2 linked regions of the Desulfosarcina ovata subsp. ovata genome follow. The protein of the gene in region 1 binds, or shares a complex with, the protein of each later gene. Links are inferred from orthologs where the notes say so. Each region holds a gene or a part of one and is shown in the gene's direction. Other genes may lie near its edges. The genes, in order: GN112_RS33475 and GN112_RS03080.

Region 1 (10,006 bases):
CCACGGTTTCGAACCGCTGGAGGAGCGCATCAAGACCCGCATTGCCGGGACCGTGGCCCGGGGACGGGTGGAGATCCGTGTGATCATCCAGGACGAGTCCGAGGCGAGCACGGTGTTCGAGGTCAACCTGCCGCGGGCGAAAGCCTATCATCGGGCGCTGTGCGATCTGAACCAGGCCCTGGGAAAAAGCGACCCCGTCGCCATGGAGACGGTCCTGGCCACAGGTGGGCTGATCCAGACGGTAGAGGTGGAAAAGGATGTGGATGCGGTCTGGCGGCAGTTACAGCCGTGTCTAGCCAAGGCGCTTGCCGATCTGGACGCCATGCGCCGGGTGGAGGGGGCCAATCTGGCCGAGGACTTCAAACAGCGCCTGGCTGCCATCGAAACCATGCTGGCAGAGATCGACGCGCAGGCCGGTCAGGTGCCTGAAATGTACCGCCAGCGGCTTGTCGAGCGCATCGAGGCGCTGACCCATGGCATCGTCGAGATCGATCAGACCCGCATTGCCCAGGAAGCAGCCTTGTTGGCCGACCGCAGCGATATTTCCGAGGAGATCGTGCGGGCCAGAAGCCACATCCAGCAGTTCCGCTCGCTCATGGCCGACGACGCACCGGCCGGCCGGCCGCTCAATTTTCTGCTGCAGGAGTTCAACCGCGAGTTCAACACCATGGGCTCCAAATCGGGCAAGGCGAGCATGTCCCACACGATCGTGGCGGTGAAATCGGAGCTGGAGAAATTGCGCGAACAGGTTCAGAATGTCGAGTAGACCCACTGAGCGGATCGGGGAGCGCTGATCATGGAAAAAAAACTGCTCAATATCGGTTTCGGCAACACGGTGGTGGCCGAACGGGTGGTGGCCATTGTCTCCCCCAGTTCCTCGCCCATGAAGCGGCTCAAGGACGAGGCCCGCGAACAGCGGCATCTGGTGGATGCGACCCAGGGACGGCGGACCCGGGCCATCATTGTCATGGACAGCAATCATATCGTGTTGTCCGCGATCCAGTTCGAAACCGTGGCCCAGCGGTTCGAGGATTTGAAAAAGGAAAAGGTGAGTGTGAATGGACCCGATGGCCCCCAATGATCCGGTCGCACCGGATAAATCTGCTGGCAGTGGTCGTCTTTTTGTGGTTTCGGCCCCGTCGGGTGCCGGTAAGAGCACCTTGTGCCAGGCCGCCCGTAAGCAATTGCCGGACCTGGTCTACTCGGTCAGTTCGACCACCCGCCCACCGCGTTCCGGGGAGCAGGACGGGCGCGATTACTTCTTTGTCAGCCGCGAGGATTTCCAAAAAGGCATTGACAAAGGCCTGTGGGTGGAGTGGGCCCAGGTGCACGACAACTACTACGGTACCTCGGCCCGTTTTATCGACGGCCATCTGGCCGCCGGGCGGGATGTGCTCATGGACATTGACGTCCAAGGCGCCCGGCAGATCCTCGAGCGGTATCCGCAGACCATCACGATTTTTATCATGGTCCCCTCCATGGCGGCTTTGCGCCAGCGGCTTACCGCCCGCGGCCAGGACGACATGGACGTGATCGAAAAACGACTGCGCAATGCCAAGGCGGAAATCGCCCAGAAGGAACGCTACCGGTACGTGGTGGTCAACGATGACTTGCCGGCGGCCATCGACCGGTTTGTGCGCATCCTGAAAGGTGAGGCCGACTGAGATGGTTCCCAAGAACCGCCAGCGGCGGCCCGGACCGAATGCCAGGGAGGTATTATACGGCTTCCACCCGGTGATGGAGGCGCTGATGGCCGGCCGGCGGCGCATCAATGCCGTGATGATGGATCGCCAGGTGCCCTCCGAGCGCCAGGGCCGCGTCATCGAACTGGCCCAACCGCGCGGTATCCCTGTTCAGACGGTGACGGTAGAGGCGCTGCGCGCGGCCTGCGGCAGCGACCACCATCAGGGGGTGGCCATGACGGCCTCGCCGTTGCCCATGGCGACACTGGAATCGCTCTCGTTGCCCGAAACCGGTGGCGATGGCAGCTGCCTGTTGGTTCTTCTGGACAGCATCAAAGATCCCCACAACCTGGGGGCGATCGTGCGATCTGCGCACTGCGCGGGGGTCGATGCCCTGGTGATTCCCAAGGACCGTGCCGCCGGGGCCACCCCGGCGGTGTCCAAGGCCTCGGCCGGTGCCCTGGAACACACCCGGCTTTGTCAGGTGACCAACCTGACCCAGGCCATCGAATGGCTGAAAAAAAAAGGCGTTTGGGTGGCCGGATTGGCCATGGAAGCGCAGCAAACCGTTTTCCAGGCCGATCTGCAAGGCCCCCTGGCTTTGGTGGTGGGCGGGGAGGAGAAGGGACTGCGACCGCTGGTGCGGCAGGCGTGCGATTTCCTGGTCTCCATCCCTCTGTGCGGCCGCGTGGATTCGCTGAACGCTTCGGCTGCCGCCGCGGTGGTGCTCTTTGAAACCTATCGTCAGCGGCATGAACAGCACTGACCGTCCAATGGTGAACGATGAACCAAACATTTCCTCTCAGGAAGGAGGTGGGGCCGATGGCCAATGCAGAGAAAATCAAATACTCCCAGTTTGCCGAAGCGATTGTCAGCCTGATGAAATAGACACTGGCGGTAGGGGCCGGGCGATGGGCGGGCCGGTGGTTCGGCGCTGGTTGTTTAGCGCGATTGATGCCCTTTTCCCGTTTTGTTGCCGGCGTTGCGGTCACCTGTTCCTGCGCGGCGGTTCACAGCGGCCCGCAACCGACGGGGCCGTGGCAGACCCGGATCTGTCCCAGGCCCTGGCCGATCAGTTCTGTCCGGTCTGTCGTCAGCGCTGGACGGCGGTATCCTCGCCTTTTTGCAGTCGCTGCGGTCTGGTTTTTAAAAGCCGGGAAGGCGACAATCATCTGTGCGGCCGTTGCCTGGAGCGACCGGGGGCCTTTACCCGGGCCCGTGCGCTGGGCATTTACGACGAAACCCTGAGATCCGCCATTCATGCGCTGAAATTCAGGGGGATCGTCGCCTTGGCCGTCCCACTGGGTGACTTGCTGCTGGACGTCTTCCGGCGTCATTGGGAGCCAGGCGAGATCGATTTGGTCGCACCGGTGCCCCTTCACCGCCGGCGTTTCCGCCAGCGCGGTTTCAACCAGGCTTACCTGCTGATCCGGCACTGGAACCTCCCCACCGGAGGCACCATCGTCCGCGATCTGTTGGTGCGCCGGCGGGCCACGCCCCCCCAGACCGGCATGGACCGGCGGCAGCGCCGGAGGAACATCAAAAATGCCTTTGGGGTTAGGCAGCCCGGCCAGGCCGCCGGGAAACGGGTGCTGCTGGTGGACGATGTGCTGACCACAGGCGCCACTGCCGATGCCTGCGCCCGGACGCTTTTGCAGGCCGGCGCCGAACGGGTTGATCTGCTCACCCTGGCCAGGGCCCTGTGACCCTCGGCGGCTCCAAAGACGATGCTGTTGAAAAAAACGGTTGAGAGTCGGTGTCCCTTGCTGCTGCTGAAAAGAGAGCAAAACCAGCTGTTTCAATTCCCGGCCTTGAATCGTTTGCCGGGAGTGATCCACGCGATCACCACTCGGGCGGGCGGGGCCAGCTGGCCGCCTTTCGAGGGGATGAACCTGAGTTTCGGTGTTGGCGACGATCCGGTGGCGGTCACGTCCAATCGCCGGTGGCTGCACCGGCTTACCGGTGGCATTCATGTGTACAGCCGCCAGAATCACGGGACCACCGTCGGGGTGATTACACGGCAAACTCTGGGTGACCGTGACGCGGCCATCCAGACGGCACCGGTGGCCGCCGATGCCCTGATCACCGATGTGCCCGGCATTCGTCTGCTGATCCAGACCGCCGACTGCCAGGCGGTGATGCTGGTCGATCCGGTCAAGCGGGTGGTGGCCAACGTTCACAGTGGCTGGCGGGGCAGTGTGGCCAACATCATCGGCCATACGGTGGCCCGGATGATCACTGGGTTCGGTTGTGACCCCGGCGGCATGACGGCTGCCATCGGGCCTTCCCTGGGGCCGTGCTGTGCCGAGTTTGTCAACTATCGGACGGAGATCCCCGAGCCGCTGTGGCGGTTTCGGGTGGGGACGTGCCATTTCGATTTCTGGCGCATCAGCCGGCATCAACTGGTCGCTGCCGGTCTGTCGGCGGATAACCTGTTTGGTGCGGATATCTGTACCCGTTGCAACCCGCATCTTTTTTTCTCCTACCGGGTGTCGCGGCAAACCGGCCGGCTGGCCGCACTGATCGGTCTGGACGAACCGGTTGGTGGAAATCGTTGATTGACGGAGGCAGGGCTGCTTGAAAAGGAAATTTTACGATAGGGACGTGAGGAATTGAACGCATGATCATTCAGGATGCCATCGTGCTGTGGAATCAGGCGGCGGCCAAAGGATACTGGCGCCTGGGGCTGGCCTGTAGCGCCGGATTCGAATCCGCCCGGCCCGGGCAGTTCGTCATGGTTCGCGTGGGCCGCCAGAACCGTCCCCTGCTGCGCCGGCCCTTTTCCCTGCTGGGGCTGATTAAAGACGGGGAACAGGTGACCGGGATCGAAATCCTCTTCAAGGTGGTGGGCAAGGGCACCGAAGCCCTGGCCCGCTGCCGCGCCGGAGACTGGTTGTCGGTAATCGGGCCGCTGGGAAACGCGTTTCTGGTGCCGGACGACTGCCGCCAGCTGATTCTGGTGGCCGGCGGGGTCGGCGTGCCGCCGATCCGTTTTCTGGCGCAGTCGCTACTGGAACGAGAGGGGGCGCTGGATCGCTGCGTGGTGTTCATCGGCGGGAGAACCAAAGATGACCTGGTCTGTATCGGTGAGTTCGACCTGCCCGGATTTTTGCTGGACATTTCCACCGATGACGGCAGCCAGGGAAGTATGGGGGTGGTCACGAAAAGTTTGATGAAAACCCTGGATGCCGGTGCGGCCGACCTGATCTGTGCCTGCGGGCCCCCGGCCATGCTCAAGGCCGTGGCGGACATCGCCCTGGCGCGCAACATTCCCTGCCAGGTCTCCATCGAAGCCATGATGGCCTGCGGCATGGGCGCCTGCCTGGGGTGTGCCGTTCAGACGCGCGGCGATGCGGCGCGGTATCGCCACGTCTGCATGGACGGCCCGGTTTTCGATGCCCGCGAACTGGTCTGGTGACCGTGCCCGTCAGACGTAACACTTTAAGATTGACTTGAAAAATCAGCTATGGTAGAGGCACGTATTCCGATCAAGACCTTATCCGATGCCATGCTATCTTCGGAGAAAGGTCGACTCCCATGAAAAAAGAAACAAGAACCTGGATACGGGACCTGGCTTTTTATTCGAGCCTGGGCTTCTCCGTGTCACTCTCCATCTTTATCGGGTTGGGGATCGGGGTGTATCTGGACAGGCGCTTTGACACCGCACCATGGTTGATGCTTGTTTTCCTGGGGCTCGGTATCGCCGCCGGATACCGCAACATCGGCCTGGCGATTAAGAAGAGCCGTAAACTGTGACCTGAAGCCGCGAAGAAACGACGCCTACAGTGAACATTCAGCAGCGCTTACTCACATTCGTCACACGGTCCAACTGGGTGCTTCTGGCCTCTGTCAGTCTGCTGGGGTTCGTGGCCACTTCTCCCTCGTTTGCCCGGGGGCTGATCTTCGGCGGCCTGATCGTTACGATCAACTTTCATCTTCTGGCCAGAACGCTGAAAAACGCGCTCCGCCCGTCGCGGCTGGCATCTCCCAATGTGGTTCTCGTTAAATATTACATCCGCTTCATCATCAGCGGCGTGATCATCTTTTTTCTCATCCGCCAGCAGGTGGTGAATCCCATCGGTCTGTTTCTCGGTCTTTCCGTTGTGGTGGTCAGCATCACCCTGGCCACCATGGTTGAGCTTAAAAAACTAATTTTCAAGGAGGCGGTCTAAGGATGGAGCATCCCTATCTATTTTTCGTCAAGATTTTTGAAGCGATCGGCCTGGGACATTTCGCCCACACTTATACCCATGTGGTTTACTCCTGGGTGCTCATGGCGATTCTGATCATCGGCGGCGCCCTGGCCACCAAAACCATTTCCATGATTCCGGGAAAGACCCAGAACCTGTTCGAAGTGATCGTTTCCGGAATTGAGGAGTTCATGGTGGAGACGGCCGGTGAAGAGGCCCGCTGGCTGTTCCCTTTGGCGGGTACGGTTTTCCTTTATGTTTTTATCGGTAACCTGATCGGAATCATCCCCGGATTCTTTCCGCCCACCGCCAATCTCAACACCACTGCATCCGTTGCTATCGTTGTCGTGGTCTTCACCCACGTCATTGGTATCAAATATCATGGTGCGAAATACATCAAACACTTCATGGGACCGGTCTGGTGGATGTCGCCGCTGATCTTCATCATTGAGATCATCGGTCACTTGGCTCGAATTCTCTCCCTCTCTTTCCGTCTTTTTGGAAACATGATGGGACACGAGATCGTTCTGGCGATCCTCTTCGGTCTGGCCGGTGCTTTCTTTGCGCCGCTGCCGATCATGGCTCTGGGTATTTTTGTGGCCTTCGTGCAGGGATTTGTCTTTTTCCTGCTCTCCATCATCTACTTCTCAGGAGCCATGGAACACGCCCACTGATGCGGTAGCCGGCATACTTTGGATGAATGCCGATCCGCCGGTCAGCGGATCAGACCCGCCGGGTGGATTGGCTCAGGTTCAATCGAATTGGGGTAACTGGAAGAAGCCCTAACAACTATCAATCTTTTTAAGGAGGACGTGGAGAATATGGAAGCATTACAGTTTTTTATCGCATGTGTGACCGCCGCTGGGTTTGGTATTGCAATCGCCGCTTTCGGTTGTGGCCTCGGACAGGGCATGGGCCTCAAGGCCGCCGTTGAAGGCATCGCCCGCAATCCCGAATCTTCCGGTAAAGTCACCGTGACCATGCTGATCGGTCTGGCCATGATCGAATCTCTGTGTATTTACGCACTCGTTGTTTCCCTGATCCTGATCTACGCGCATCCCCAGGCTGCCGCCATCGCCGGACTGCTTGGCTAACACTGATTTTTCAGTACCCAGCACCTAAAAAAAGCCCCCTGCTGTGGCAGGGGGCTTTTTTTATGCGCCGCCAGCGAATCATGACGGCATGCGGTTTCCCAGAACCTTTTTAAGGTAGCGGCCCGTGTGGGAATCTTCGACCTGGCAGATATCCTCAGGGGTGCCCGCCGCCACGATGAATCCGCCACCGTCTCCTCCCTCCGGTCCAAGGTCGATGACGTGATCGGCCGTTTTGATGACGTCCAGGTTGTGTTCGATAATCACCACCGTATTACCGGCATCCACCAGGCGGCCGAGCACACCCAGCAATTTGCGGATATCGTCGGGGTGCAGGCCGGTGGTGGGTTCGTCGAGAATATACAGTGTATTACCGGTGCTGCGCCGACTGAGTTCACGGGCCAGTTTAATGCGTTGGGCCTCCCCGCCGGACAGCGTGGTGGCCGACTGGCCGATGGGAACATAGCCCAACCCCACATCGGCCAGGGTTTGGAGCTTGGTGCGGATGGCCTCGACATTCTGGAACATGGCCAGCCCCTGATTGACCGTCATGGCCAGCACTTCGGCGATGTTTCTGCCCTTGTAGCGGATTTCCAGTGTCTCCCGGTTATAGCGTTTGCCCCGGCACACATCGCAGGGGACATAGACGTCGGGCAGAAAATGCATCTCGATGCGGATAATACCGTCGCCACCGCAGGCTTCACAACGCCCCCCACGCATGTTGAAGCTGAAGCGGCCCGGTTTATACCCGCGCATGCGGGCCTCCGGGGTACGGCTGAACAGATCGCGGATCGGTGACAGCAGACCCGTATAGGTTCCCGGGTTGGAGCGTGGGGTTTTACCGATGGGAGACTGGTCGATGTCGATGATCTTATCGACCCGTTCAAGCCCGGCAATGGCCCCGAAGTGACCGGCCGACAGGTTGAGTTGCTGCAGACGCCGTCGGGCGGCCCGGTAAAGGGTCTCGATGACCAGGGTGGACTTGCCCGACCCGGAAACCCCGGTGACGCAGGTCAGCACCCCCAGGGGGAAGGTCACGTCGATGTTTTTCAGGTTGTTCTGGCAGGCACCGGTGATGCGGATTGATCCCTGGTCGGCGGGCCGGCGGCGTTCCGGCAGATCAATGCGCAGCCGTCCGGAAAGATACCTGCCGGTCAGTGAATGGGCATCGCCCAGCAACTGGGCGGGGGTGCCCTGGAAGACCACATGGCCGCCCTTCATTCCGGCGCCGGGGCCCATGTCCACCACATGATCGGCGGCAAGAATGGTCTCCTCGTCATGCTCCACCACCAATACCGAGTTGCCCATGTCGCGCATGCGGGTCAACGTGCCCAGCAGTCGGCTGTTGTCGCGTTGATGCAGACCGATGCTGGGCTCGTCCAGCACATAGAGAACGCCGGTCAGTTTGGCGCCGATCTGGGTGGCCAGGCGGATGCGCTGGCTCTCTCCGCCGGAGAGCGTATGGGCCGGCCGGTCGAGGGTCAGGTAGCCCAGCCCCACATCTTCCAGAAACGCCAGACGGGCGACAATCTCCTTGACGATTTTCTCGGCGATCAACCGGCGTTTGCCATCCGGATGGTGGGCTTTGAAGAAACGCAGCAGGTCGCTGATCGACCGTGCGGTCAACTTAAAGATGGGGATGCCGTCGATTTTTATCTGCCGGCTTTCCCGGCGCAGGCGTGAACCGTGGCAATGCGGGCAGGCATCCTCGGCCATATATTCAGCCAGGGTGTTTTTTTCTGCGGTTGAGCCGGCCTCGGCATATTGCCGGCTCAGTTGGGCGAGAATGCCTTCAAACGGTTTGGGCGTTTTTGTAGCGTGGCCGGCGGAACCAAATGGGATCTTTTGGTCTCCGGAACCGTGCATAAGCACCGATCTGAAGTGGTCGGGAAGATCCTGGTAGGGGGTATAGATGTCCACCCCGTAAAAGGTGGTCAGATCCTCCAGAAATTCGGCGAAGGCGACGGAATGGCGCTGGGCCCAGACGGCCACCGCGCCCTCCCTCAGGGAAAGCTCCGGATTGGGAACGATTCGAGCGGGGGAAAACGCCCTGACGATTCCCAAACCGTCGCAGTGAGGGCAGGCTCCGTGGGGTGAGTTGAAGGAAAAGCTGGACGGCGATAACTCCGGATAGCTGATGCCGCAGCGGAGACAGGCCGCCGTTTCGCTGAACCGCAGGGTCTCCTCCACGCTGTCCATGCGTTCTCCCACGAACGCCACTGCCACCTGCCCTTCGGATCTGCCGATGGCCAGTTCCATGGAGTCCGCCAGCCGGTTGCGAATCGTGGATTTCAGGATCAGGCGGTCAACGACCACATCGATCTGCTTGGGATGGATGCCGGCAGCGTCGCCCAGGCTCTCGAGATCATAAATTTTGCCGTCCATGCGGATGCGGGCGAAGCCCTCCTTGCGCAGCCGCTTGAACAATCCCTTGTGGCCGGAAGATGGATCGTGATGCAGGGGGGCAAGCACCAGCAGGCGGGCACCTTCCGGTCGCTGCATGACGGCGGTGACCATTTCATCGATACTCTGGGAGAGAATCGGCCGGCCGCACCGGTAGCAGTGGGCAACGCCGGTGCGGGCGTAAAGCAAACGGATGAAATCGTATATTTCGGTAACCGTGCCCACTGTTGAACGCGGGTTGTGGCTGGCTGTTTTCTGTTCGATGGCAATGGCCGGGGAGAGGCCTTCGATCAGGTCCACATCGGGTTTTTCCAGCCGTTCCAGGAACTGCCTGGCGTAGGTGGAGAGGGACTCCACATAGCGGCGCTGGCCTTCGGCGTAAAGGGTGTCAAAGGCAAGGGTCGACTTTCCGGAGCCGGAAAGCCCGGTGATGACCACCAGTTGGTTGCGCGGCAGGCAAAGACTGATATCTTTCAGGTTGTGTTGCCTGGCGCCCTCAATGGTTATGGTGTTCAGGGCTGTCACGGATTTGGATGGATGCCTGATGTAAGCGTCATTAATGTGTCGGTGTGACGGCAATCAAAGGGCCGATAAGCAACGCCCATCATACCGGGGACGTTCTGTTTTGTAAATTTATTTT
Region 2 (9,967 bases), 6.9 Mb from region 1 along the record:
AGTTTGTCGACTTCGCGGATCATTTCGTTTTTTATGCGTTTGATATCGTCCAGTCGGGTGATTGCGTCGAACCGCTCACCCTGGGAACGAATGGAGGTATAAAAATCGCGGTTTCCATCGTCCAGTCCGGTCATGGCCGCCGTCATCAGGTCGATGATCTCTCTAAATTCGGTTTCGCGCTCTGCCAGATATGTTTTCTGCCGCTGGATATGATCCAGGATTTTGGTTTTATCTCGCTCGAGGTGGGTGGCGATGGTCCGGGTTTTTTCCTCTGACTGAAAGCGTGCCTGAAGCCGTTGCAAAACGTGTTTGAACGCTTCGGCATCGATTTCGGTGATATCCAGGGTATATTCGCGCAAACAGAAAAAGAGAATCTGGATGCTGTCCAAGAAGAGATCCATTCGCTTCCGGGCAGCGTCGATCGTCCTGTTTAGTTCAACTGGATCCGGATCGGTGGCGGATGGTTTGCCAAGGCGTATCATCATTCCAGACCCTTATTTGCTTCCGCCCAGAATCCCACGAATGGCCGCGGGAATCTCTGCCGGCATCATGACCACTTTGGCATTTTGGGAGGTGGCCAGGGCTTTGAGTGACTCCACATATTTTTCACCGATCAAATACATGACCGGGATTTCGTTTTCCCCGATGGCTTCGGTGACTTTCTGAATGGCCCGCTGGCTCGCTTCGGCCAGAACAACCTTGGCCTGACCGTCCCGTTTGGATGCTTCCAGGCGACCTTCGGCCTCAAGAATGGCGGCGGCCTTTTCCCCATCCGCCCGGGTGACCGTTGCCCGCCGTTGACGCTCGGCGGCCGCCTGTTCCTCCATGGCCGCCTGCATGGTTGGGGAAGGGTTGATGTCCTGGATTTCAACGGTCTTCATGGTAATGCCCCAGTCGGCGATATCATCGGAAATGGCGGTTTTGAGTTTGGCCTTGATCTGATCCCGAGAGGAGAGCGCGTCGTCAAGGTCCATTTCACCGACAATGGAGCGCAGTGATGTCTGCACCAGATTCTGGATGGCGATCTGGTAATTTTCCACGCCGTAAACGGCTTTTTCCGGCGAGATGATATTGATGTAGGCCACGGCGTTGGCAATGATCACCGCATTGTCGCGGGTGATCACCTCCTGGGATGGAATGTCCAGAACAATATCCTTGGTGGTCACCTTATGGGCTACCGTATCGATATACGGGATGATGATGTTGAGGCCCGGACCAAGGGTTTTGTGAAATTTGCCCAGCCGCTGAACCACATGCTTGCTGCCCTGGGGAACGATGCGGACCCCCAGTACGAGGGTAACGATGACAAGCACGACAAAGATAAGAGCGATGATCAGGGTTTCCATATTTCCTCCATGATATAAGATATTGGTTGACGGAGAATCGTTTTTCAATGCCCATCGACGGATGGGCACGGGCTATCGCTTCCGGACCACCAGTGTATTGCCGGAAATATCGACAACACTGACCCGGTCGCCCACGCCGACCGTCGTATCGCAAATAAACGGCCACTCTTCGGCGCCGAGCAGCGGCGTGGTAAAACGGACCATGCCCCGGCTTCCCTGTCCCGGCTGGCGAATCACCTGGCCGGTTTCACCGATCGCGGCTTCACGGGAAATCCCGGCTTTTGTCCGGTCGGTCATTTTCGGCCGGATGTATTTGAACCTAAAGTTTCCTAAATTCAATCAAGCCGCCATGCGCAGCAGTACGTCCACGAGAGAATTAAAGACGGATTTGCGTGGCACCGGGAAGAGCCTACCAAAATCCTTGTCCATCGCGGCCTTTGTAACGGATCGGCGGACATCCGAAAAGGCAAAATGACGGCGGCCGCCGACGGCATGCCGGCGAGATGGCGTTTTCTCGACCCGGCTGGCGTAAATCCAGGCGACGGTGGTCGCCAGCATGCAAAAGTGCAGATGGTTGCTGACGGCCTGCGGATGACGGCTTTGCGTGTCAGCGCTGCCGATGTCGTTTTTCAATTCCTTGAATAAGGCTTCGATCTTCCAGCGGGCCCCATAGTATTCGATAATCTGCTCAGCCGAAAGGGACAGGTCGGTGGAATAAAGTGCCACCCACTGTGTCTTACGATAGACCCAGACCACCTTGACCGCACATCGGATGGTCTTGAGCATCACCACGCGTTCATAGGCTACGATGTTCCGGTTGCGGCCATACAGGTTGACGATGTATTCTTTTGCCAGCGATTTGAATCGAACGGCCAACGCTGCCGCATTCCCCAGCTTGCGGCCATATTTACGCGGGCGGCCTTGTCGTCCGGTCGGAGGTGGCGGCAGTTCAAATATTGTGCTGTTGGATCGAAGCCTGGAAATCATATCCACCCATATGCCCAACTGTTTTTTCAATGGCTTCCACAGGCCGCCATTGCCGAACCATGAGTCGGTGATGATGACAATCCGTTTTCTGGGAAACACCGCGGCAATCTCACCGATCATGTCGACCGCCATGGCAAGCTTGCTCTTGAATGTCACTTCCGGTCCATTGCTGTCACGGTTCATTCGTTCGATGGTTTTCTTCAGGAGGTAGAAACGATAACTCAGCGGCAGACAGGCCCAACGTCCCTTGATCATCTTCAACAACCCCACAGCAACGATGTTCTGGGCCCACGGATACCTGGACTGGTTTTGCTTGGCAGCATGATCGAAAACCTTGTCGCAGGCGAAAATCTTCTTGCCTGTCTTGGCGTTGATACTGTCATCCAGAGCCAGCATTAACCGCCCACCGGTCGTTGGCAGCGGAATCAATTTCCACAGCGTGGGCCATAACCGTTGCCATGGAATCCGTGGGGATGCCATGAAGGTATAGAACTTTTTACGACTGATCCCGGAAAAGCCGAACACCGTCTTCAAGCACCGTAGAATGTTTGAGGTCCTCGATGAGGCGAAAGGAACAATGATCGCCACGATCGTGTATACGAACCATATTCCCCGTTCCTGACCTTTACTGGACTGAGCAAATTCGTTTTTGAGTTTTTCAAGGATGTCGTGTAGGATAAGCATGCGAGGCCTCCGGTTGGGTTGTTTGTTTGTGGAAGAAGAAACATACCACAACCGAGCCTCGCAATCAACATTAACATACTGTATTAACTAAATATTTGATCATATTGCCAAAAATCGGTCCCGATATCTGTAATGATTTCAATAGGTTACAGGCGACCGCCATTTTGCTAACCATCTGTTATTACAGGAAATATTAATATTCTTCAGTAGTACTCACCCCGCCGGGCTGCTTTCAAAAAGGGGAAACTTTAGTTTGAACCATAGAAAGGTAAAGCCACAGGATGCGATGGCCCAGACAAACAGTTGCGAGGAAAAGCTCAGTCCCTTGGCCATCAGCATCAAACCGGAAACCAGGATGGCACCCAGGCCGAACCAGAAAATGGTGAAGCTGGGGATGAAGATCTCCACCATGATCAAAATCATTCCGAACACCAGCCAGTGCCAGTATTCAACGTTTACATGCATATCATTCTCCTTGGCTTCAACAGCATATCGGTAGTTTTTGGCAGAGAAAAAGCAAAATTTCCAATTTGGTGGGGCAGGTGGGGCAATTTTGAATCATTAGCACAAAACCGCAGACGCTGGAAGCAGCCCCATTCGGTTGTTAGCGCCAGGGTAACCGCATTTGGACGGTTTTCTGTTTTTCGCGGCCAAGGACCGCTCCTACACGTTCTTACGATATGGCTGTTTAATGGGTTGCGTTGTAAGAGCTGGCCATGCCTGCGACAACGGTTTTCCATAGAGGTTGCCAAATGCGGTTACCCTGGCGTTAGCGCAACTGCGGGTTGATCAAACATCCGGACTCGTCTATAGTTTTCAAGGCGCGGATCAACACCAATCTGCGCACATTGAAAACCGAACCCGATACAGCTAACCAGAAAGTCCATTAACGCCCATGAACACACCCGATCTGACTGTCGACATCGGCAACCTCGTGCTCGAAAATCCGGTCATGACCGCTTCGGGAACCTTTGGCTATGCCCGCGAATTCGAGCCCTACATTGACCTGAACCGCCTTGGCGGAATCATTGTCAAAGGGCTCTCCCTGACGCCCGCCAAGGGCAATCCGCCGCCGCGGATTGTGGAGACGGAGTGCGGCATGCTCAACGCCATCGGCCTTGAAAATGTGGGAATCGATGCGTTTGTGCGTGACAAGCTGCCCTTTCTGCAGAGCCTGCGGCCGCCCGTTATCGCCAATATCTATGGCAAGACCATTGATGAATACGCCCGTCTGGCCGAACGCCTCGAGTCGGCAACAGCCGTGAAAGGGGTGGAAGTCAACATCTCCTGTCCCAACGTGAAGGAGGGTGGGGTGGTTTTCGGTTCGGATCCCAGGATCGCTGCCGAGGTGGTCGCCGCGGTTCGCCGGAAAACCAGCAAACACCTGATGGTCAAGCTCTCCCCCAATGTCACCGACATCGCCGTGATGGCGCGGGCGGCCGAAGACGCGGGTGCCGATTCCCTCTCGGTGATCAACACCATCACCGGCATGGCCGTGGATCTTTCCACCCGACGACCGAAACTGGCCAACATTACCGGCGGGCTTTCCGGGCCGGCGATCAAGCCCATTGCCTTGCGCATGGTCTGGCAGGTGGCCCAGGCAGTAAAGATACCCATCGTCGGCGTGGGCGGTATCATGAACGCCACCGATGCGCTGGAGTTCCTGATGGTCGGCGCCACGGCGGTTCAGGTGGGTACGGCCAATTTCGTCAATCCCACGAGTACCATGGAAATCATTTACGGCATGGCCGCCTGGCTGAGGCAGGAAGGCATTGATGACGTCAAAAAGCTGATTGGCAGCCTGGTTACCGGGGTGTTGGGCTAAAGCAGTATAGATGCAAGCCCATCAGACTCTCCTTTCTCTCCAAAACTGTTGAAATCTCAAAGCGGTCGTGCAGTGGCAGTATAATTCGGCGATCCTGAATGTGAAAAATCTTACATACTTTCCCAATAAGTATCCTTTTTATTCCTCATCTTTCTGTCCGTATCGGGTAAGTCCTCTTCGTTAAACTTTCCAAATAAAGTCGCTGTGCTTGCGCAACATTTTGTTTTTTATTGGCAAAGAGATAAATATGAATTTTTATTATTGTTGGTGTGCAATTTGCTGTATCTATCGCTGATATAGAGGAATAGAGCGATTTTAAGATAAAAATTCATAAATTGGGAGGAACAAATGAGAAAATTAGGCGTAGCTGTACTTATATCTATTTTTTTATTATGCCCTGTTGTTGCGTCCGCTAATTCGATCACTACTGACCAATGTTTAGGAACGGTGACCTTGGTTCTTTCGGTAAACGCTGCTGAAACTGAAAAGGTTGTTCTCGACGATGATTCTGTTCACAACTACTATACAGATTACGAAGCGTTTGCTAATGGAAGTGATACCCCCGTGGAAATCTTCTGCGTTGAAGATGAAGCCGCCCATTTGGGTCCGAAGATTGAATACTCTTTATACACACTGGCCTCTGATGATTATACCAACAAAGTGGTTGCTTGGATCGCGGAAGAGTATTGGGAGAGTGAACAGAAGACGTTAGCCCAATTGGCCATCTGGTGGTATTTAGAGGTAATCGAAAACGTTGATGATATGCTTTTGGTGGAAGACATATATGATATTTTAGCTGCTGCTGAATATGCTGCCCTTGATCCATCCAATGATTATACAAACAATTGGTTTCTGGCAACATTGGGCGGGGAACAGGACTACCTTATCCGCGCAACGGCCCCCGTTCCCGAACCCGCCACCATGCTGCTCCTGGGCACCGGGCTCGTCGGCCTGGCCGGAGCCAGCCGGAAGAAATTCAAGAAATAGACAAAACCCTCCTGAAACGGTTTGTCTAAAAAAAGGCGGACATCGTGCAAACGATGCCCGCCTTTTTCATTCCCGTGATGATCCAGAAACTACAAGGTCTGCGACGCCTTCAACGGATGCGCCTTCAGGTATTCCAGCCGATTCAACCCGTTGATATAGGCTTTGGCGCTGGCCGTGATGATGTCCGGATCGGAACCGCGGCCCAGGGCTACCAGGCCGTTTTCCCGCAGGCGCACGGTCACCTCGCCCTGGGCATCGGTACCGCCGGTCAGGGCACTGACCGTGAAGCGCAGCAGTTCGGCGCTGGCACCCGTCAACTGGGCAATCGTGTTGAAAGCCGAATCAATGGGACCGTTGCCGTAGTTGGCGCCCTTTACGGAGCGGCCGTTGATGGCCAGTTTGACACTGGCCATGGGCATGACGGTGGTGCCGCAGGTCACATGCAGGTATTCCAGGGAGAAGACTTCCGCCGTTCGCAGCACGCCTTCGGTAACCAGGGCTTCCAGGTCCTCGTCCATAACATGTTTTTTCTTGTCGGCCAAATTCTTGAACTGCTTGAAGACGATCTTCAGTTCTTCTTCGGACAGATCGTATCCCAGCCCCTTCAGATGGGTGTGCAGGGCATGGCGGCCGGAATGCTTGCCCAGAACCAACTGGTTGCGGCTCAGACCGATGGTTTCAGGTTTCATGATTTCGTAGGTCATGGGGTTCTTCAATACCCCGTCCTGATGAATGCCGGCCTCGTGGGCAAAAGCGTTGGCGCCCACGATGGCCTTATTGGGCTGGACCATGATACCGGTGATCATGCTCACCAGGCGGCTGGTCGGGTATAGGTGCGCCGTTTGAATGCCGGTTTCGAAGGGCATGAGATTCTGGCGCGTCTGCAGCGCCATGACCACCTCTTCCATGCTGGTGTTGCCGGCCCGCTCGCCGATGCCGTTGATGGTCACCTCGGCCTGCCGGGCACCGACCTGGATGGCGGCGATCGTATTGGCCGTGGCCAGTCCCAGGTCGTTGTGGCAGTGAACGCTGAGTGTCGCCTTGTGCATATTGGGCGTGTTGGCCATCACGTATTTCACCAGTTCGGCAAACTCGTCGGGAATGGCGTATCCCACCGTGTCGGGCAGGTTGACCGTGGTGGCGCCGGCCTCGATGGCCGCCCCGAACACCTGGCACAGGTAATCGCGGTCGCTACGCGAACCGTCCTCGGCCGAGAACTCCACGTTGTCGGTGAGGGATTTGGCGTATTTAACGGCATCAACGGCCGCGTTCAGCACTTCTTCACGGTTCATTTTGAGTTTGTATTTCAAGTGCAGGTCCGAGGTCGCGATGAACGTGTGGATGCGCGGTTTTGCAGCATGCCGGACGGCGCCCCATGCCAGGTCGATGTCTTGCTTGCTGGTTCGCGCCAGGCCGGCGATTTCACTGTTTTTTACTCGTTTGGCAATTTCCGAAACCGCTTCAAAGTCGCCTTCGGACGCTGCGGGAAAACCCGCTTCGATAATGTCCACACCCAGTTTTTCCAACTGCACGGCTAGCCGCATCTTCTCATTGGTGTTCATGCTGGCGCCGGGGCTCTGCTCACCGTCCCGCAAAGTGGTGTCAAATATTTTTACTCGCTCGGGCATTGCTTTTCTCCTTCATGGGGCATGTCTGTTTGCGTGGTTGATTACTGACAACCTATTCTGCCGATCATAAAAGTTTGTCAGACAATGCCGAGCATGGGCCGCGGGATATGCATGCTGGCGAATCCCGCGGCGTTGGTACCTTCCTTGATAAATTGCATTGTATGTTGAGTCCTTGATCGAATCGGGTTGCAGGTGAGTCGGCGGTTGCCGATTTGGCGACCGCCGCGGATGCGTTTGAATTTATAGATTGCACGATACAGGAGCCGGCGGTTGCTCATTGCCGGCATGCACACCCGGCGATTCCTGATTCTTCCGGGCCGCTTCCTTGGCCAGTTTGAACTGAAAGCTGTCGGCCAGGGCCTGCCAACTGGCCTCGATGATATCTTCGGAAACGCCGATGGTACTCCAGATCTGATCCTGGTCGCGGGACTCGATGAAAACCCGCACCTTGGCCTCGGTTCCATCGCGACCGTCGACCACACGGACCTTGAAGTCGACCAGTTTCATGGTGTCCAGATCGGGATAGAAGTTGCCCAGGGCTTTTCTCAGGGCATTGTCCAGGGCACTGACCGGACCCAGGCCTTCGGCGGCGGTGATCTCATGACTGTCGCCCACCGAGATTTTGATGGTGGCGTGGGCCGAACAGGGAAAATCCTTGTCTTTTTCAATGGTTACCCGAAACGACTCCAGGTCGAAGAGGGGTTTGAACTGCTCGGTGAATTTTTCCAGCATGATCTGAAACGATCCGTCGGCCACGTCGAACTGGTAGCCTTCCTCTTCCATCTGTTTGATGGCGGCAACAATGGCCTTGCTGTCGCAGCCGTTGGCACACAAGTCGACCCCCATCTCCTTGGCTTTGTACTCCACATTGCTTTTGCCGGCCAGGTCGGACATCAGGACCCGTCGCTGATTACCCACCTGTTCAGGATCCATGTGCTCGTAAGCGCGGGGCTCCTTGATGATGGCACTGACGTGAATGCCGCCCTTGTGCGCGAAGGCACTGCGGCCCACAAACGGACGACTGTTGATGGGAACGATGTTGGCGGTCTCGCTGACATAGCGGGAGATACTTTTCAGGCCGCTGAGTTTTTCGGCAGGAATACAGGGCCGGTTCATTTTGGCACACAGGATCGGAATAATTGTCGTCAGATCGGCGTTGCCGCAGCGCTCGCCATAACCATTGATGGTTCCGTGAACCATCACCGCACCGCAATTCACCGCTGAAATAGAGTTGGCCGCAGCCATGCCGCAGTCATTGTGGGAATGAATGCCCAGCTTCAGCGGACGCGATCCTCCGGTTTGCGGTTTCAACGCCTGTCTGACCGATTGCATGATCGATTCCAGTTCATGGGGCAGGGTGCCGCCGTTGGTGTCACACAAAACAATAAAGTCGGCACCGGCGTCAAAGGCGGCCATCAACGTCTTCAGCGCGTAATCCGGATCGTCCTTGTACCCGTCGAAGAAATGCTCGGCATCGTAGATCACTTCCCGTCCACGCTCTTTCAGAAACGCCACACTGTCGGCAATCATGGCCAGGTTTTCCGTCAGGGTGTTTTCCATGACGGCCGTGACATGCAGGGGCCAGGTTTTGCCGAAAATGGCTGCGGCCGGTGTTTCGCTGTCAAGGATGGCATTCAGGTTGGGATCATCGGCTGCGCGGATACCCGGCTTGCGGGTAGAGCCGAAGGCGGTAATCCGGGCATTGGCAAACGTTTCCCGCTTGGCCAGTTCGAAAAAGCGCATATCCCGGGGATTGGATCCGGGCCAGCCGCCTTCGATGTACTGGATTCCCATTTCATCCAGACGTTTGGCGATTTTCAGCTTCTCGTCTGCGGTGAAGGTGATGTTCTCGCCCTGGGTGCCGTCTCTCAGTGTGGTGTCGTAGATAAGGATCGGTTGCATGCTTAATCTTTCTCCTGACGCGATTTGTGGCGTCGGGGGCCGTCCCGGCAGGCGGGAATGGCCCCCGAACCCCTTATTTGCGCCGGTTTTCCGGTCGAAGGGCACGTACCGCCGCGCCGGCCTGCCACATCTCTGAATTGTGGATCACCGCCAGCTCTTCATTCAATTTCTCGCGGTAATCAGGGGCGCTGTTGCAATCCAGGGTGCGTCGGGTCTCTTCGCCGGTGATCACGCTTTTGTACAGCTGTTCAAACACCGGTGCCACGGCGTCGCGGAAGCGCGGCGCCCAGTCCAGGGCCCCCCGCTGGGCCGTGGTACTGCAGTTGGCGTACATCCAATCCATACCGTTCTGGGCCACGAGTCGGATCAGGCTTTGGGTCAGTTCCTCCACGGTTTCGTTGAAGGCCTCGCTGGGGCTGTGGCCGTTTTTGCGCAGAACGGTGTATTGGGCTTCCATGACACCGGCCAGGCAGCCCATGAGTACGCCGCGTTCACCGGTCAGATCGCTGTAGACCTCTTTTTCGAAGGTGGTCGGAAACAGGTAACCGGAACCGATAACGATGCCCAGGGCGATGGTGCGCGTGCGGGCACGGCCGGTAAAATCCTGA

Evidence for each region.
Region 2: the proteins of GN112_RS33475 (region 1) and GN112_RS03080 are in contact, whole or in part, in a crystal structure (PDB 5UE9), measured with the Lactococcus lactis proteins. The link is inferred for Desulfosarcina ovata subsp. ovata from one-to-one orthologs. Residues at the interface, in WP_023189152.1 of Lactococcus lactis: Leu4, Gln5, Ala47, Ser48, Met49, Leu50, Leu51, Arg52, Arg53, Met95, Leu98, Arg223, Met224, Ala225, Cys226, Ile228, Gly229, Ala230, Cys231, Tyr232, Ala233, Val235, Glu236, His237, Asn243, His244, Ala245, Lys247, Glu250; in WP_025017116.1 of Lactococcus lactis: Gly25, Phe27, Phe29, Glu32, Tyr33, Lys35, Tyr36, Lys48, Phe56, Thr60, Pro61, Arg62, Val63, Ala64, Glu65, Thr66, Ala67, Ser68, Gly69, Met70, Ile74, Gln77, Pro223, Glu251, Phe274, Ala275, Pro277, Phe278.

Annotation. Positions count from the first base shown.
Region 1 is NZ_AP021879.1:7,619,823-7,629,828, forward strand. Bases 3,247-6,201 are described here. They hold GN112_RS33475 (dihydroorotate dehydrogenase electron transfer subunit), read left to right. Parts: upstream 3,247-4,302; coding sequence 4,303-5,100; downstream 5,101-6,201. Other genes in these bases: GN112_RS33465 (ComF family protein), read left to right, coding at 3,247-3,388; GN112_RS33470 (purine nucleoside phosphorylase YfiH/LACC1 family protein), read left to right, coding at 3,410-4,240; GN112_RS33480 (AtpZ/AtpI family protein), read left to right, coding at 5,220-5,438; GN112_RS33485 (ATP synthase subunit I), read left to right, coding at 5,468-5,854; atpB (F0F1 ATP synthase subunit A), read left to right, coding at 5,857-6,201. In the rest of the region: GN112_RS33445 (YicC/YloC family endoribonuclease), read left to right, coding at 1-766; GN112_RS33450 (DUF370 domain-containing protein), read left to right, coding at 797-1,081; gmk (guanylate kinase), read left to right, coding at 1,059-1,664; 23S rRNA (guanosine(2251)-2'-O)-methyltransferase RlmB, read left to right, coding at 1,666-2,448; more of GN112_RS33465, read left to right, coding at 2,594-3,246; more of atpB, read left to right, coding at 6,202-6,546; atpE (ATP synthase F0 subunit C), read left to right, coding at 6,694-6,966; excinuclease ABC subunit UvrA, read right to left, coding at 7,045-9,891.
Region 2 is NZ_AP021879.1:685,922-695,888, forward strand. What follows is about bases 2,962-5,877. They hold GN112_RS03080 (dihydroorotate dehydrogenase), read left to right. Parts: upstream 2,962-3,912; coding sequence 3,913-4,842; downstream 4,843-5,877. Other genes in these bases: GN112_RS03070 (IS701 family transposase), read right to left, coding at 2,962-3,017; GN112_RS03075 (NfeD family protein), read right to left, coding at 3,231-3,482; GN112_RS03085 (PEP-CTERM sorting domain-containing protein), read left to right, coding at 5,191-5,829. Also shown: GN112_RS03055 (diguanylate cyclase), read right to left, coding at 1-485; GN112_RS03060 (SPFH domain-containing protein), read right to left, coding at 495-1,346; GN112_RS03065 (NfeD family protein), read right to left, coding at 1,419-1,643; more of GN112_RS03070, read right to left, coding at 1,686-2,961; GN112_RS03090 (2-isopropylmalate synthase), read right to left, coding at 5,919-7,457; cimA (citramalate synthase), read right to left, coding at 7,698-9,359; ilvC (ketol-acid reductoisomerase), read right to left, coding at 9,433-9,967.